DNA from 3 places in the Methylobacterium sp. FW102-HT35C08 genome. Region 2 is predicted to be linked to each of the others. Evidence: predicted binding sites of a transcription regulator. Region 2 holds the regulator's gene; each other region holds the start of a gene.
What was found. The regulator HrcA, encoded in region 2, represses chaperone genes, less so after heat shock. The targets are predictions, from matches to a motif close to GTTAGCACTCNCNNNNNGNGAGTGCTAAC.

Region 1 (5,390 bases), 690 kb from region 2:
CGCGACCTTCAGGCCGCCGCGGAGCTTGTTGACCACCAGCGTGGCCAGAGCCTCGCCCTCGATGTCCTCGGCGATGATCAGGAGCGGCTTGCCGGTCTGGACCACGGCCTCAAGCACCGGCAGCATGGCCTGGAGCGAGGAGAGCTTCTTCTCGTGGATGAGGATGTAGGGGTCCTCAAGCTCGGCGACCATCTTCTCCGCGTTCGTGATGAAGTACGGGGAGAGGTAGCCACGGTCGAACTGCATGCCCTCGACGACGTCGAGCTCGGTCTCGGCGGTCTTCGCCTCCTCGACCGTGATCACGCCCTCGTTGCCCACCTTCTGCATGGCGTGGGCGATCATCTCGCCGATCTCCTTGTCGCCGTTGGCGGAGATCGTGCCGACCTGGGCGACCTCATCGGAGGTCGAGACCTTCTTGGCGCGCGCGATGATGTCCTTCACGGCGGCCTGGGTGGCGAGGTCGATGCCGCGCTTCAGGTCCATCGGGTTGATGCCGGCGGCGACGTACTTGGCGCCCTCGCGGACGATGGCCTGGGCCAGCACGGTCGCAGTGGTGGTGCCGTCACCCGCGATGTCGTTGGTCTTCGAGGCCACTTCGCGCACCATCTGGGCGCCCATGTTCTCGAACTTGTCGGCGAGCTCGATCTCCTTGGCGACCGTCACACCGTCCTTGGTGATGCGCGGGGCGCCGAAGCTCTTCTCGATTACGACGTTGCGGCCCTTCGGGCCCAGCGTCACCTTCACCGCGTCGGCGAGGATGTCGACGCCGCGCAGCATCTTATCGCGGGCGTCGGCGGAGAAACGAACGTCTTTCGCTGCCATGGTTTGCCTCTTGTCTGGTTGGGTTCTGCCCCAAGGCCTCAGGCGGCCTCAAAGGGCGGGGACGGATGGTCCGATCAGGCGGCGACGACGCCCATGATGTCGGATTCCTTCATGATCAGGAGGTCCTGACCGTCGATCTTGACCTCGGTGCCGGACCACTTGCCGAACAGGACGCGGTCGCCGGCCTTGACGTCGAGCGCGTTGACGCGGCCGGACTCGTCGCGGGCGCCGGGACCGACGGCGACAACCTCGCCCTCCTGCGGCTTCTCCTTGGCGGTGTCCGGGATGATGATGCCGCCCTTGGTCTTCTCTTCGCCTTCGATGCGACGGACGACCACGCGGTCGTGCAGCGGACGGAACTTCATGAGCTGCCCTCTTGCTTCAGGTCTAGAGTTGGCGTTGATGCGGCCGGCGGGACCGCTTGCGAACTCGACTGTTAGCACTCTGTCTCGGCGAGTGCCAAAGACGGCCGCGAGATAGGCCCGCTCCGGTTCCGAGTCAAGGCTGTCGCACCCCCGCGCGACGGTGCGATGACGCGCTTGCGGCTCTCTGTCTCCCACATGGATAACGCGCTCTCATGCTGAGCCTGCACGGACCTGAAGGCCCGGTGGCGCTGCAACCCGGCAGCCCGATCGCGCACAACACCGTGTGGCTCGACCTGAACGACCCGACGCCGGAGGAGGCCAAGGCCGTCGAGACCGCGACCGGCCTGCGCGTCCCGTCCCGCGCGGCGCTCTCGGAGGTCGAGACGTCGAGCCGCCTGCGGCGGGTGAAGGGCGGGCTCTCACTGTCGACGCCGATGATCACCTTCGAGCAGAGCGCGTCGCAGTTGAAGCCGCTGGGCTTCCTGCTGACCAAGGACCATCTCGTCACGATCCGTTTCCACGACCTCCGCGCCTTCGATTCCTCCGCGAAGCGCATCGCGGACGGCGACGGCAGCACGGCCCCGAGCGAGATCTTCCTCGTCGTCCTGGAGGAGCTGGTCGACAGCCTCGCGGACGCCCTCGAGGACATGGCGTCGGAACTCGATTCCCTCTCGACCCGGATCTTCGACTTCGACGTCCGCGGCGCAGACCGCCGCCGGCTGGAGAGCCCGCCGCCCCGCCGCCGCGACCTCGCCCTGCGCCGGATCCTGCGCGGCATCAGCAACCGCGGGAAGGTGCTGGGCAAGATTCGCGCGAGCCTGCTCGGGCTGGAGCGGATCGTCCCGTTCGTGTCGGCCGCCTGCGATGGGCTCGGCCTGCCCGAGGATGGGCGCTTCGATACGATCCGAAGGGACATCGAGTCCCTGGACGAGTTCGAGACCCGGCTCGCCGAGAACGTGCAATTCCTCCTCGACGCGGCTTTGGGCCTGATCAACATCGAGCAGAACAACGTCTTCCGGGTGCTGACGGTCGTCTCGGTGGTCGGTGTCCCGCCGACGCTGATCGCCTCGATGTACGGCATGAACTTCAAGCACATGCCGGAGCTGGAATGGGCCTACGGCTATCCCTACGCGCTCGGCCTGATCCTGCTCAGCGCGATCGCGCCGGTGATTTACTTCCGTCTCCGCGGCTGGTTCTGATATTGGCAAGTTCATTATAGTCAATATCAGATATTTCTATAGCAAATTTCGATTTTTAATGCGATGAAGGCGTGAAAACCATTTCGGCAGACCGTATCTTCCGCAGCATTCAGCGATGGCGATATCGCATTTGGACATCGATTAGCGCGTTGTTAACCGAACGGAAGCTATAGAGCCGTCCGGAGGAACCAATTGTGACCATGTTCAAGCGAGCAACGTACAGCGAGGCGCAGGCCAAGATCGAGGCGCTCGACCGGTCCTTGGCCATCATCGAGTTCGCGCTGGACGGCCGCGTGCTGCATGCGAACGAAAACTTCCTTAAGGTGATGAAGTACGCGCTCAATGATGTCGTCGGCAAGCATCACCGCATCTTCGTTGAAGACGCCTATGCCGCAACCGCCGAATATGCGGCGTTCTGGGACAGGCTGAAGGCCGGCCACTACGTGACCGGGGAATTTCCCCGGATCGATAAGGACGGTACCACGATCTGGCTCGAGGCGACCTACAACCCGATCCTCGACGCGAAGGGCCAGCCGGTGAAGGTGGTCAAGTTCGCCTCCGACATCTCGGCGAAGAAGAAGGAGATTACCCGCCTCCTGACGATGATCGACAATGTGCCGGTTGCGGTCATGACCGCCGACATGACCGACGATTTCAAGATCGATTACCTGAACGCCACGTCGCGCAAGACCCTGTCGACGATCGAGCAGCACCTGCCGATCAAGGTCGACGCGATGCTCGGCAGTTCGTTCGACGTCTTCCACAAGAACCCGCACCACCAGCGCACCATGCTGGCCGATGCCAGCCGGCTGCCGCACACCACCAAGATCAAGGTCGGGCCGGAGACGCTCAACCTGCAGGTCACGGCGGTGAACGACGAGAAGGGCCGCTACCTCGGGCCGATGCTGACCTGGGCCGTCGTCACCGCGCAGGTGAACATGGAGACCGAGGTCAAGCGGGTCGTCGAGGCGGTCGGATCCGCGATCCAGGAGATGCAGAGTTCCGCCGAGGGGCTGATGCAATCGGCCGAGTCCGCGCGGCACAAGGCGTCGTCGGTGGCCGCCAATTCCGAGCAGATGAACGGCGCGATTCAGGAGATCTCCGGGCAGGTCGGCCGGGTCTCGGAGCGCGCGCAACAGATCGCCGTCCAGGCTGAGACCACCGACGCGACGATGCGGCAGCTCGCCGACAACGCCCGCAAGGTCGACGCCGTCGTCGGCATGATCAAGTCGATCGCCGACCAGACCAATCTGCTGGCGCTCAACGCCACGATCGAGGCCGCCCGCGCCGGAGCGGCGGGCCGGGGCTTCGCGGTGGTGGCCTCGGAGGTGAAGGCGCTGGCCGAGCAGACCGCCAAGGCCACCGGCGAGATTACCCAGCAGGTCTCGGCGATCCAGAGCGCCACGGGTGAGGCGGTCGGCGCCATCGAGATGATCACAGCGGCCGTGGGCGAGCTCTCGAAGCTCACGCTGTCGATGGCGAGCGCCGTGGAGGAGCAGGCGGTCTCGACCCACGAGATGGCCGGTAATATCGGCGGCGTCTCCGAGGCCGCCAACGCCACCGGTCAGCTCGCGCAATCGGTCCAGGGCATCGCCGAGAGCCTCGCCGGCCATTCGGCGAGGCTCTCGGAGAGCGTCATCCAGTTCATGAAGACGGCGTGAGCCGACCCGGGCGCGTCCCTCGCGGAGCGCGCCGTCCTTGCGGGCGCGGCGAGGCCGTTTAGCGCGGCGCGCGCTCAGTCCCGAGCGAGCTGCGCCCGACCAATCGCGAAGACCCGCCCGTCGCCGAGGAGGTGGGCGGTAAAACCCTTCGGGAACAGCCCTTCGATCGCCTTGTCGCGGACGTTCAGGCCGCCGGCATAGGCCCCGAAGGCCGGCATCACGAGGCGCGACCCGTCAGTGACGAAGCAGCGGCGGCGCACCGCCCGCCCGCGCATCGCGACCTTGCCGCAGGGATGCAGATGGCCGGCGATCTCACCGGTCACGGGTTCCGGGCTCGGCTCGTGACGCAGGACGAGGCCGCCGATCGTCAGCGCGTCGGCGTAGCGGCCGCCGACGCCCTCTCTGACCGCCGCATCGTGGTTTCCGGCGATCCAGACCCAGTCGCGGCCCTCCTGCAGCGCCGCCACCATGGCGCGGTCGCCCGGCTCCATCCGCTCGGGCCCGCGGGCATCGTGGAAGGAATCGCCGAGCGCCACCACGCGGACGGGATCGTGGCGCACCACGGCCTCGTGCAGGCAGGCCAGGGTCTCGCGGGTGTCGTAGGGCGGCAGGAACTGACCTGAGCGGGCCGCGTAGGACGAGCCCTTCTCCAGGTGGAGGTCGGACACGATCAGCGTCCGGTGCTCCGGCAGCCAAAGGCCGCCGCAGAGATCGAGCACCAGGGTCTCGCCTGCCAACTGCAGGGTGGGGTGCTTGTGAGTCTTCTCGAGTCTCAGGCCGGCCGCCAAGATCGCATCCTCGGAATCGTCGGGGGAGGGCGGATCGACGGTCAGGACAGAGCCTCTTGGAGAAGCTCCGCCTCGGCCTCGGCCAGGATCTCGTCGGCACCCTCGCCGTAGACCCGCTCGCGCCCGATCTCGAGCATCACAGATACGGAGAGCGGCGAGACCCGGTCGAGAGACCTGTGGATGATTCGCCCCTGGATGCGCTCTAGCATCATGCCGAGGCGCCTCACGTCGAGGAGTCCGGTTGCCGCATCCTGCCGCGCCGCCCGCAGCAGGAGGTGGTCGGGCTGGTGCTTGCGCAGCACGTCGTAGATCAGGTCGGTCGAGATCGTGACCTGTCGGCCGGATTTCTTCTGACCCGGATGGTGGCGCTCGATCAGCCCGGCGATGACGGCGCATTGCCGGAAGGTGCGCTTCATCATGGCCGATTCATCGAGCCACGCCTCGAGGTCGTCGCCGAGCATGTCGACCGCGAACAGGTCGCCGATGAAGTCCGGGTCGAGGGCGGCACGTTCGGAGACGTCGCGGGTCGTCCAGATCGCGATGCCGTAATCGTTG
Region 2 (5,390 bases):
ATGTGAGCGCGCGCGGCCCGTTTGGCAATCAGGACGCGGGCGCGAGGCACGCCCGGCTGAGATCGACGAAAGCCCGCGCCCGGTGCGAGAGCCCCGCGCCCTTCTGCCAATCGACGCCGTGCTTCTCGTCCGCGGTCATCTCGCCGAACGTGCGCTCATGCCCGTCGGGCCGGAAGATCGGGTCGTAGCCGAACCCGGCCGAGCCTCGCGCCGCGACGAGCTCGCCGAACACCCGGCCCTCGAACAGCTCCGCGTGGCCATCCGGCCAGGCGAGCACCAGCGCCGAGACGAAATGCGCCCGGCGCTCCGCCGCGCCGCGCCGGTCCAGCTCGGCGAAGATCCGCGCCATGGCGCCGGTGAAGTCCTTGGTCGGTCCGGCCCAGCGGGCCGAGAAGATGCCCGGCGCCCCGTCGAGGGCATCCACACACAGGCCGGAATCGTCCGCGAAGGCCGGCAGCCCGGTGGCGTCGGCGGCAGCCTTCGCCTTGATAGCGGCGTTCTCGGCGAACATCGTGCCGGTCTCTTCCGGCTCCGGCAGGCCGAGCTCACCGGCCGAGACGGCCTCGATTCCGAACGGCGCCAGCAGCTCGCGCATCTCGGCGAGCTTGCCGGCATTGTGGGTGGCGATCACCACCTTTCCGGTCAGTCGCCGGCTCACGCGATCGCCTCCTTCTGAAGCGCGACCAGCCGGTCGGTGCCGGCGCGGGCGAGCCGCAGCAGCTCGAGAAGCTGATCCTGCGAGAACGGCTCCATCTCGGCGGTGCCCTGCACCTCGACGATGCCGCCCCGGCCGGTGAGCACGAAGTTGGCGTCGGTCTCGGCCGCCGAATCCTCGGCGTAGTCGAGGTCGAGGACCGGCGTGCCCTTGTACAGGCCGCACGATACGGCGGCGACGTGGTCGCGCAGCGGATCGACCGAGATGATCGAGCGCGCCCGCATCCAGGCGAAGCAATCGTGCAGCGCCACCCAGGCGCCGGTGATGGCGGCGGTCCGGGTGCCGCCATCGGCCTGGATCACGTCGCAATCGACCGTGACTTGGCGCTCGCCGAGCGCCGGCAGGTTGGTCACGGCGCGCAGCGACCGGCCGATCAGGCGCTGGATCTCCTGCGTCCGGCCCGACGGCTTGCCGGAACCGACCTCACGGCGGGTGCGTTCGTGCGTCGCACGCGGGAGCATGGCGTATTCGGCCGTGACCCAGCCCTTGCCCGAGCCGCGCAGCCACGGGGGCCCACGCTCCTCCAGAGAGGCGGTGCAGAGCACCCGGGTGTTGCCGAAGCTGACGAGGCAGGAGCCCTCGGCGTAGCGCGACACAGCGCGCTCCAGGCTCACGGGCCGCAATTCGTCGGCGGCACGCTTGGAAGGCCGCATCGCAGGCCCCTTCTATGGTGAGAAGTCGAGGGCCGGGCTCTTAGGCCGCCGCGCCACCGCGAGCAAGCATCGCCGTGTGGATTGATCCGCGCGTGTTGGACGGACATGATCGGATTACAGGATGACCGCGTGACAGACCCCCACCCCCGATTTCCGAACAGCCAGCCCATGCAGGCGCTTGCCGCACTCAACGAGCGGGCGCGCGAGATCTTCCGGCAGATCGTCGAGAGCTATCTCACGACGGGCGAGCCGGTGGGATCGCGCAATCTCGCCCGTATCCTGCCGATGGCCCTGTCGCCGGCTTCAATTCGCAACGTGATGGCGGATCTGGAGCATTCCGGCCTGATCTTCGCGCCTCACACCTCGGCCGGGCGCCTGCCGACCGAGTTGGGCTTGCGGTTCTTCGTCGACGCGATGCTCGAACTCGGCGATGTCAGTCAGGACGAGCAGCGGCGCATCGAGGCGCAGATGCGGGCTGCCGCCTCGGGCCACACCTTCGAGTCGGCACTGGCCGAAGCCTCGACCATGCTGTCAGGCGTTTCGCGCGGGGCCGGCGTGGTGCTGACCACAAAGGCCAACGTCAACCTGAAGCATATCGAATTCGTCCGCCTCGATCCGGCCCGCGCCCTCGTCATCCTGGTCTCGGATGACGGCTCGGTGGAGAACCGGCTGGTGGATCTGCCCCCCGGACTGCCGGCGGGCGCGCTCCAGGAGGCTACCAACTACCTCAACGCGCGGCTGCAGGGCCGGACCCTCGGATCGCTGCGCGCCGAGATCGAGACCGGACGGAAGGCGATGAAGCGGGAGCTCGACGCGCTGACGGAGCGCCTGGTCGATGCCGGGCTCGCCACGCCGGTCGGCCCGACGGAGGCGCGTCAGCTCATCGTGCGCGGACAGGCCAACCTGCTCGACGACCTGCGCGCGGCTGAGGATCTCGAGCGTATCCGCCTGCTGTTCAACGATCTGGAGACCCAGAAGGACGTCATCGATCTTCTGGCCCGGGCCGAGGGCGGCGAGGGCGTGCGCATCTTCATCGGCTCCGAGAACAAGCTGTTCTCGCTCTCCGGGTCGTCGCTGATCGCGGCGCCATTCCGCGACGGGTCGCAGCAGATCGTCGGAGTCGTCGGCGTCATCGGCCCGACGCGGCTGAACTACGCGCGCATCGTGCCGATGGTCGACTACACCGCGCGGGTCGTTTCCAAGCTGCTCGACGGGGGGCGGTGAGACGCACCGGGCAGGCTAAGACCCGCCCGGCGCCCATCACGCGAACGGTGCCGACGTTCAGGCCGGGATCACGTCCACGATCTCGTAGGTGTCGGGATCAATGATGACGATGTCGTCGCGCACGAGGATGAACTCGTAGCCCTCGTATTCCGGGACGAGCGAGACGATCGCCGGCGGAAGCCGGTGAAGGGTGACCGACCGCGGGATAGCAGTGCCCACCGCGAGGCCGAACGCGACGTCGCGCAGCGGCGAGACACCGAGGCGGGTGATCGAGCTCCGGAACTCCGTGCGCTGCCGCGTGTCGAGGCGGCCCACCGCGCCGCGGGCCGACCCACCGCCGCGGACACCCTCACGGGCGCCCTCGCGGCCGCCGCGCTCGCCGGCCGCGCCCCGACCGCCCTGGTTGGGACCGGCGGCATCGCGATTGCCGCGCTCACCCGCGGGACCGGTGTCGCGACCGCCGCGCTCCGCGGCGCCCGGGGCACCGCCGGGCCCGGTGCGGTCCCCGGCCCCGTTACGCTCGGCCGCGCCGCCTTGACGCCCCGGCCCCTCGGCACCGCGGCCACCCGGCTCAGCACTGCGCGGTCCGCTCTCGGCTCCACCGCGCGCCCCGCCTTCGGCTCCACCGCGCGGGCCGCTCTCGGCCCCGCCGGCGCCGCCGCGAACGCCCCCGCCGCCCGCACCGCCGGCACCGCCGCCTGGTCCGGCGCCGCCCGCACCGCCACCGCCCGCCGCGGGGCCGCCAGCCGCGCCACCGGCTCCGCCACCGCCGGGACCGCCGCCCGCGCCGCCGCCCCCGGGACCACCCTGTGCGAACGCGGTGGCCGCTCCGGCGACGACGATCACGGCCGCTACCGTGTCTCTCAGAATCTGCTTCATGGCCTCTCCTCCTGGCGATGACGGAGCGCCCTCGACGCGCCGCGCCGGCCCGCAACGAGCCCCCAGGCCAAACCGTTCCGCCGCGTCCTCGACGCCGAGACCGCCGCCGGCGGCGATCGCGTCCGTCCCGTCATCCCGGAGCCGAGCAGCGGAGCCCGAAATCCCATCCGTTGGGCGCCGCACGTGAATCTCGGAAGATGCAGGCGCCTTTCTCTGGGACAGCCGCAAGACGATGACACTGCCTGCAACGGGTCGTGGCTAAGTCCCCTCACGGACTTGCGATCACGGTCATCACCTGTAACGTCGCGTCCTGCGAAGAAGAGCGCGGCTTGTTGCCGGCTGAAAAAGTGATCGACGGAGACGCCATGTCCGCCTCGAGAGACGATACGATCGGTATCGCACCGGGCGCCCACGACGACGCAGCCGACCGGAAGCGTCGCATCTGGGCGATCGTCGGCTCGTCGTCGGGCAACCTCGTCGAGTGGTACGACTTCTACTGCTACGCGTTCTTCGCCCTCTACTTCGCGCCGGCCTTCTTCCCGAAGGGCGACTCCACGAGCCAGCTGCTCCAGACCGCCGGCATCTTCGCGGTCGGCTTCTTCATGCGGCCGATCGGCGGCTGGCTGTTCGGCCGCATCGCCGACCGGGTCGGGCGCCGGACCTCGATGGTCATCTCGGTTCTGATGATGTGCTTCGGCTCGCTCCTGATCGGCATCCTGCCGACCTACGAGCACGTCGGCACCCTCGCGCCCGTGCTGCTGCTGCTCGCCCGCATGCTGCAGGGCCTGTCGGTCGGCGGCGAGTACGGCACGTCGGCGACCTACATGAGCGAGGTCGCCATCAAGGGACAACGCGGATTCTTCGCCTCGTTCCAGTACGTGACGCTGATCGGCGGCCAGCTCCTCGCCTCGCTGGTGCTGGTCCTCCTCCAGACGGTCATGACCGGGCCCGAACTCACCGCATGGGGCTGGCGCATCCCGTTCTTCATCGGCGCGGGCCTCGCGGTCGTGGCGCTCTATCTGCGGCGCTCGCTGGCGGAGACCAAGGACAGCAGCGACAAGGAGACGGCCGGCACCTTCGCCGAGCTCTTCAAGCATTGGCGGGCGTTCCTGGTCGTCGTGGCCTACACGGCCGGCGGCTCGCTGAGCTTCTACACCTTCACGACCTACATGCAGAAGTACCTGGTCAACACGGCCGGCATGCCGAAGACCTCGGCCTCGCAGGTGATGACCGTGGTTCTGTTCGTCTACATGGCGATCCAGCCGATCTTCGGTGCGCTGTCTGACAGGATCGGCCGCAAGGCGAACATGCTGCTGTACAGTGGACTCGGCACGCTGATGGTCGTGCCGCTGATGACCGCTCTTGGGACCAACAAGGATCCCTACCTCGCCTTCGCGCTCATCACCCTCGGGCTCGCGGTGGTGTCGTTCTACACGGGCATCAGCGGCATCGTGAAAGCGGAGCTGTTCCCGACCAACGTGCGCGCGCTCGGCGTCGGCCTGTCCTACGCGGTGGCCAACGCCACCTTCGGCGGCACCGCCGAGTTCGTGGCGCTGTGGTTCAAGGACAACGGCATGGAGAGCACGTTCTTCTGGTACGTGACCGTGCTGATGGCGATCGCCTTCGTGGCCTCGCTGATCATGCCGAACCCGAAGGTGCACGGCTATCTCGACGGCGCCGGCACCGTCGAGGAGGCCCTCGGCAAGAAGCCGCGCTTCGCCCACGCCTGACCGCGTGCAGGATCCGGCTGGACCAGCCGGATCTTTCCCGCTGATATGCCCCCCGCCGGGCGCACCAGACGCCCGCGGGAGGAAACCATGCGCAAGACCGCCCTTGCCGGCGCCCTGATCCTCATGTGCCTCGCTTCAGGCGCGCCGGCTCAAGCAGCCGAGCCGTTCAAGCCTGCGCCGGGCGCCGGC
Region 3 (5,390 bases), 1.9 Mb from region 2:
CGACGCTCCTCGTCGAGGCGGTGCGCAGCCTCGGCTTCGGAGCCCGGGTCGTCTCAGGCTACCTCCATGACCCGTCGCGAACGTTGCTCGGCTCTGCGGATGCGGGAGCCACGCATGCCTGGGCAGAAATCTTCCTGCCGGGTGCGGGGTGGGTCACATTCGATCCGACGAACCAGAGCGTCGGCGGCGCGAACCTGATCCCGGTCGCGGTCGCACGCGACATCAGGCAAGCTATGCCGCTGGTCGGAAGCTTCGTCGGGCCGGCAGATGCCTTCCTGGACATGTCCGTAGAGGTCAGCGTCGACGGGTAGGCGCCATGTGCTGGTTGTCGAAGATGACGTCGAGGTTGGCATGCTGATGGTGATCTGCGTCTGTTGCATACGCTGATCCGGACAAGGCTCGCCGAGGGTCGATAGGGGCGTTCATCCTGCGTGGAGTTCCGACGGCGTTCGTAGTCGGCAGGGGCGATAGCGACGTCGGGATTGGTTCTTAAATCCCTTGACGGACAACGGACGCGAACGGCACGGCTCGCCGTCTAAGGTCGAGAATCCATACGATGACGCAGCGACGCGCCGTGTTCCTGTTTGAACTCGGCTCGCGACGCGCTAAGCGAGCGGTCATCATTGACGGCCTTAAAACCGTAAGGGCGGCGCGGAGCTGTCGTTAGTCTCAGCAGACCAATCCACCACTCAGCGGTGCTCCAAAGCGCTCTCCAACCAGCCGCATCGCGGCATGCCGGAGAGCGCTTTGGGTCTATTTGGCAGGTCAGAAATCCATCCCACCCATGCCACCGCCGGCAGGCATGGCAGGAGCCTCCTTACGCGGAGCCTCGGAAATCATCGCCTCGGTGGTCACCAGCAGGCCGGCCACGGAGGCAGCTCCCTGGATCGCTGCACGGACTACCTTGGCCGGGTCGACGATGCCGGCCTGGATCATATCGACATACTCTTCGGTCTGGGCGTTGAAGCCGAAGGTCTCCGACGAGGTGTTGTCGGTGATCTTGCCGACCACGATCGAGCCCTCGACACCCGAGTTCTGGGCGATCTGGCGCAGCGGGGCCTCGAGAGCCTTCAGCACGATCTTGATGCCGGCCTGGACGTCGGGGTTGTCGTTCGAGAGGCGCTGAACGGCTGCCTTGGCGCGCAGCAGCGCGGTGCCGCCGCCCGGAACGATGCCTTCCTCGACCGCCGCGCGGGTGGCGTGCAGCGCATCGTCGACGCGGTCCTTCTTCTCCTTGACCTCGACCTCGGTCGAACCGCCGACGCGGATCACCGCGACGCCGCCCGCGAGCTTGGCCAGACGCTCCTGCAGCTTCTCACGGTCGTAGTCCGAGGTGGTCTCCTCGATCTGCGCCTTGATCTGCGAGATGCGGCCCTCGATGTCGGACTTCTCGCCCGCGCCGTCGATGATCGTGGTGTTCTCCTTCTCGATGCGCACGCGCTTGGCGCGGCCGAGCATGGGGAGCGTCACGTTCTCGAGCTTGATGCCGAGATCCTCGGCGATCATCTGGCCCTTGGTCAGGATCGCGATGTCCTCGAGCATCGCCTTGCGGCGGTCACCGAAGCCCGGCGCCTTGACGGCCGCGATCTTCAGGCCGCCGCGGAGCTTGTTGACCACCAGCGTGGCCAGAGCCTCGCCCTCGATGTCCTCGGCGATGATCAGGAGCGGCTTGCCGGTCTGGACCACGGCCTCGAGCACCGGCAGCATGGCCTGGAGCGAGGAGAGCTTCTTCTCGTGGATGAGGATGTAGGGGTCCTCAAGCTCGGCGACCATCTTCTCCGCGTTCGTGATGAAGTACGGGGAGAGGTAGCCGCGGTCGAACTGCATGCCCTCGACGACGTCGAGCTCGGTCTCGGCGGTCTTCGCCTCCTCGACCGTGATCACGCCCTCGTTGCCCACCTTCTGCATGGCGTGGGCGATCATCTCGCCGATCTCCTTGTCGCCGTTGGCGGAGATCGTGCCGACCTGGGCGATTTCTTCCGACGAGGCGACTTTGCGTGAGCGTTCGCCGATATCCTTCACGACTGCGGCTACCGCCAAATCGATGCCGCGCTTCAGGTCCATTGGGTTCATTCCGGCGGCGACGTACTTCACGCCCTCGCGGACGATGGACGCGGCCAGCACGGTCGCAGTGGTGGTACCGTCACCGGCCGTATCGCTGGACTTCGAGGCCACTTCGCGCACCATCTGGGCGCCCATGTTCTCGAACTTGTCGGCGAGCTCGATCTCCTTGGCGACCGTCACACCGTCCTTGGTGATCCGCGGGGCGCCGAAGCTCTTCTCGATCACGACGTTGCGGCCCTTCGGGCCGAGCGTCACCTTCACCGCGTTGGCGAGCAGTTCGACGCCACGCAGCATCTTCTCGCGGGCATCGACCGAAAAGCGAACGTCTTTGGCGGACATGGTGGGGCGCTCATCATCTGTCGTTTGACCCCGAGGCACGCCACAGCGGGCGCCTCAAAGGGCAGGTCGAGGATCAAGGCCGTTGCGGCCTGATCCGAGCTAGGCGACGACGCCCAGGATGTCGGATTCCTTCATGATCAGGAGGTCCTGACCGTCGATCTTGACCTCGGTGCCGGACCACTTGCCGAACAGGACGCGGTCGCCGGCTTTCACGTCGAGTGCGTTGATCTTGCCGGCCTCGTCCCGTGCACCTGGCCCCACGGCGACGACCTCACCTTCCTGCGGCTTCTCCTTGACCGTATCGGGAATGATGATGCCGCCCTTGGTTTTCTCTTCGCCTTCGATGCGACGGAGCACCACGCGGTCGTGCAGCGGACGGAATTTCATTGTGAGATCCTGATCGTTCCCAAGCGAGATCCAACCGACATGGTTGGCGCTGTCGCGGGAGAGGTAGCGGCGAAGAGGAGCATCGCGGCCCGATCGATGCACCTTAGCACTCGTCATACGGTAGTGCTAATCCTATTCCGGCAACCAAATCCGCGTTTTCACCTGTCGGGATACCTCGTAGAAGCGGGCGCATCAGTTCAAACATTACAGCTGCACGCCGCCTGATTCAGTCCGCTGATACTGTCACGATTCGGGTCATTCTCCCGCAGCTACACGTCCCGCCGTGCTCGTCGGTGTACCCGTTTAAGCCATCGCCGTTGGCGGCCTAGATGCCGCCGCTCTGCTGCGACACGACGTCGAACACGTTGGCGGTGAGCATGCTGGGTGCGTACGGCTTGGCCATGAAGCGCGCGCCTTCTGGCAAGTCGGCGGCTTTGGGGTAGCTCTGGCCTGACACGATCAGCAAGCTGATCTCGGGCCACCGCGCCGAGACTGCCTTCGCCAGCTGATAGCCGTTCAGGTCGCCGCGACACATATCGACGTCAGTGATCATCACACGCACGTCGGTGCGAGTCCCGAGTACGCCAAGCGCCTCGCCAGCGCTGCGCGCTTCGAACACGACCATTCCGGAATCGCCCAACATCTGGGCCATGTCCATCAGCTGCACTGCATCATCGTCGACGATGAGGACGCCGAGCTGGTGCAAGGCCAACTTTGCCCGTTGGTTTAGAGCAGCGGGGGCCGTCATGATCCGGACGGCCCGCTTAGGTGGCTTGAGAGGGTGGTGATTCGGGAGCCGACCATTCTCACCGCCTTGCGCAGCTGCGCGTCCGTCACGCCGAAACGCTCGGACCAGGCAGCTCGAACGACGTGATCATGAATGTCGATATGGATGGCGGCGCGACTTTGATCGGCTGTCGAGCTGAACGGCATGGGAGCTTCGCGACTTCTCACGAAGACCGCGCCTCAGGTATTCTGTTGGATGGATGATTGCCAACGTGGGACAACCGGCAGGGTTGCATCGTTCCCTCGCCGAATGCTGCCACCTCTTCGCGGACTGACAGCGGCTCCCAATCGCGGCTTCAGCGACGGATGAGCGACCGTCGTAGATCCATGCAGATCGAGGCCCGCGTTCGCATCACACAATACGATGTGACGTGTATGCTTAGCGCGCAGCAGGAGCGACCATGAACTACACATTCGAGTTTTACCGCATCAGGCCGGGCGATAAGGCGCATGCCACGCTAGAGCGAATCCAGCAGGAGGCATCGGATCTGGATGCCGCGATGATGAAGGCTCGTTCTTTGTTCGGGTCTTTGGACCTCCCGCAAAAGCCTGATGGCGTTCGCATTCTCGATGAAGGCGGAGCCGAGGTCTTCGTGTGGAACCCGGGAGGACACTGAGGCCGGCCGGATCTGAAAAATCACGGGCAGCATCGCAGCCAGGTCTGATCACGGCTGGCGAGGCATGTTGCCGCTCCGCAAAGCTGGGGCCAACCAAATATGCGATGCCGCCCAACATGCAGCGTAGGGAAGGGTTGTTAACCTAGTCTCAACAGTTGGTCACGCTCGCGCGGCTCCTCATGGCGGAGTATGCTTGGCGCCAACTGAGGAATATGGGACCCGGAATGCGCACGCTCGAGCTTTATGCCAGTCCTGATGGAGACCGATGGGACTAGATGCGCAGTTTTAAGGGCGGCCTCGCTTTCGTCCGACACTCGGCCAACGAGGCGTTCGGTGAAACCGTCACTGATATCGACCTCGGCTCATTCCCAGCCCTCGGCCCCGACAACCCTGAGCATCGCGAGAGTCTTCCCGGAGAGGTATCACCCAGCAGAGCCACGCCGGCGGTCGCCGAGATCCTGTCACGCCGTTTAGATTCCCACGCTCGCAGCACCGGCTTCAGCCGCCTGTTTGACGGTTGCCCCCCTGCGCAGCGCCTCGGCTATTGTGGACGATGCTGTGTCGATCGCGCCGGCCCGCTCGTCCCCGAAGTCACGCATGCTGTTTGTCTCGGTACCCATCCGCGCATGGAAATTGTCGGGGAAGCGCGCGTCCATTCGCATCTTCAGGATCTTCGTGGCGGCGCGATAATCGTCATCGAAGTTCCTGCTTCTGGTCGCGGTCTGGCCCCTGTAGGCTCCTGCCTCGTTCTCTTTTCCAATCGAGGTGCTTCTACGCTGCCCCCCACTGCCGAAGAGAAACTGGACGATTTTGGAGAGCAGCCACATGAGTGAGTTCATCGGAGTGTCCTGAACGGGCAGCAGCGGCGGTGCCTTTTCGGAGGCAACGCATACCAGCTAGCTTCGGGCTCAGAGGCGCCGCCATGATGCCCGCTGAGCAGTAGAGCCGAATGGCAGGCCCACGAGGCGGGGCAGCGAGCGAGGCAGACTGAGTGCGTCCGGTCATAGAGGCTTCAAGCCGACTAATTTTCTTCCTATGTTATACAGTCGCTTCTCGTCCTCATGCGCGCATCTTGAAAGATTCGAAATTTTGTGATTATCGCGCTGGCCGTGTTTATAAGATTGTATTACAGCATCCATGTGCCGTGAATTGTCTCTGCTGAAGGCTGCTTTCAGGTCGTTGCGGCCTTGAACATTT

Region 1: the regulator HrcA is predicted to act here: its motif matches at 1,258-1,286, upstream of groES (co-chaperone GroES).
Region 3: the regulator HrcA is predicted to act here: its motif matches at 2,893-2,921, upstream of groES (co-chaperone GroES).

The regions. Positions count from the first base shown of each region.
Region 1 is NZ_JBYTCL010000002.1:2,696,941-2,702,330, reverse strand. Features, by position in the region: gene groL (chaperonin GroEL) at 1-822, opposite strand, end outside; gene groES (co-chaperone GroES) at 897-1,187, opposite strand; gene AC3WSN_RS12845 (CorA family divalent cation transporter) at 1,400-2,386, shown strand; gene AC3WSN_RS12840 (methyl-accepting chemotaxis protein) at 2,587-4,047, shown strand; gene pdeM (ligase-associated DNA damage response endonuclease PdeM) at 4,122-4,835, opposite strand; gene AC3WSN_RS12830 (ligase-associated DNA damage response DEXH box helicase) at 4,877-5,390, opposite strand, start outside.
Region 2 is NZ_JBYTCL010000002.1:3,387,137-3,392,526, forward strand. Features, by position in the region: gene rdgB (RdgB/HAM1 family non-canonical purine NTP pyrophosphatase) at 29-658, opposite strand; gene rph (ribonuclease PH) at 655-1,368, opposite strand; gene hrcA (heat-inducible transcriptional repressor HrcA) at 1,537-2,592, shown strand; gene AC3WSN_RS16135 (DUF1236 domain-containing protein) at 2,650-3,471, opposite strand; gene AC3WSN_RS16140 (MFS family transporter) at 3,837-5,201, shown strand; gene AC3WSN_RS16145 (alpha/beta hydrolase) at 5,289-5,390, shown strand, end outside.
Region 3 is NZ_JBYTCL010000002.1:5,277,297-5,282,686, forward strand. Features, by position in the region: gene AC3WSN_RS25180 (transglutaminase family protein) at 1-311, shown strand, start outside; gene groL (chaperonin GroEL) at 766-2,403, opposite strand; gene groES (co-chaperone GroES) at 2,503-2,790, opposite strand; gene AC3WSN_RS25195 (response regulator) at 3,116-3,538, opposite strand; gene AC3WSN_RS25200 (DUF3606 domain-containing protein) at 3,535-3,723, opposite strand; gene AC3WSN_RS25205 (hypothetical protein) at 3,978-4,193, shown strand; gene AC3WSN_RS25210 (hypothetical protein) at 4,664-5,032, opposite strand.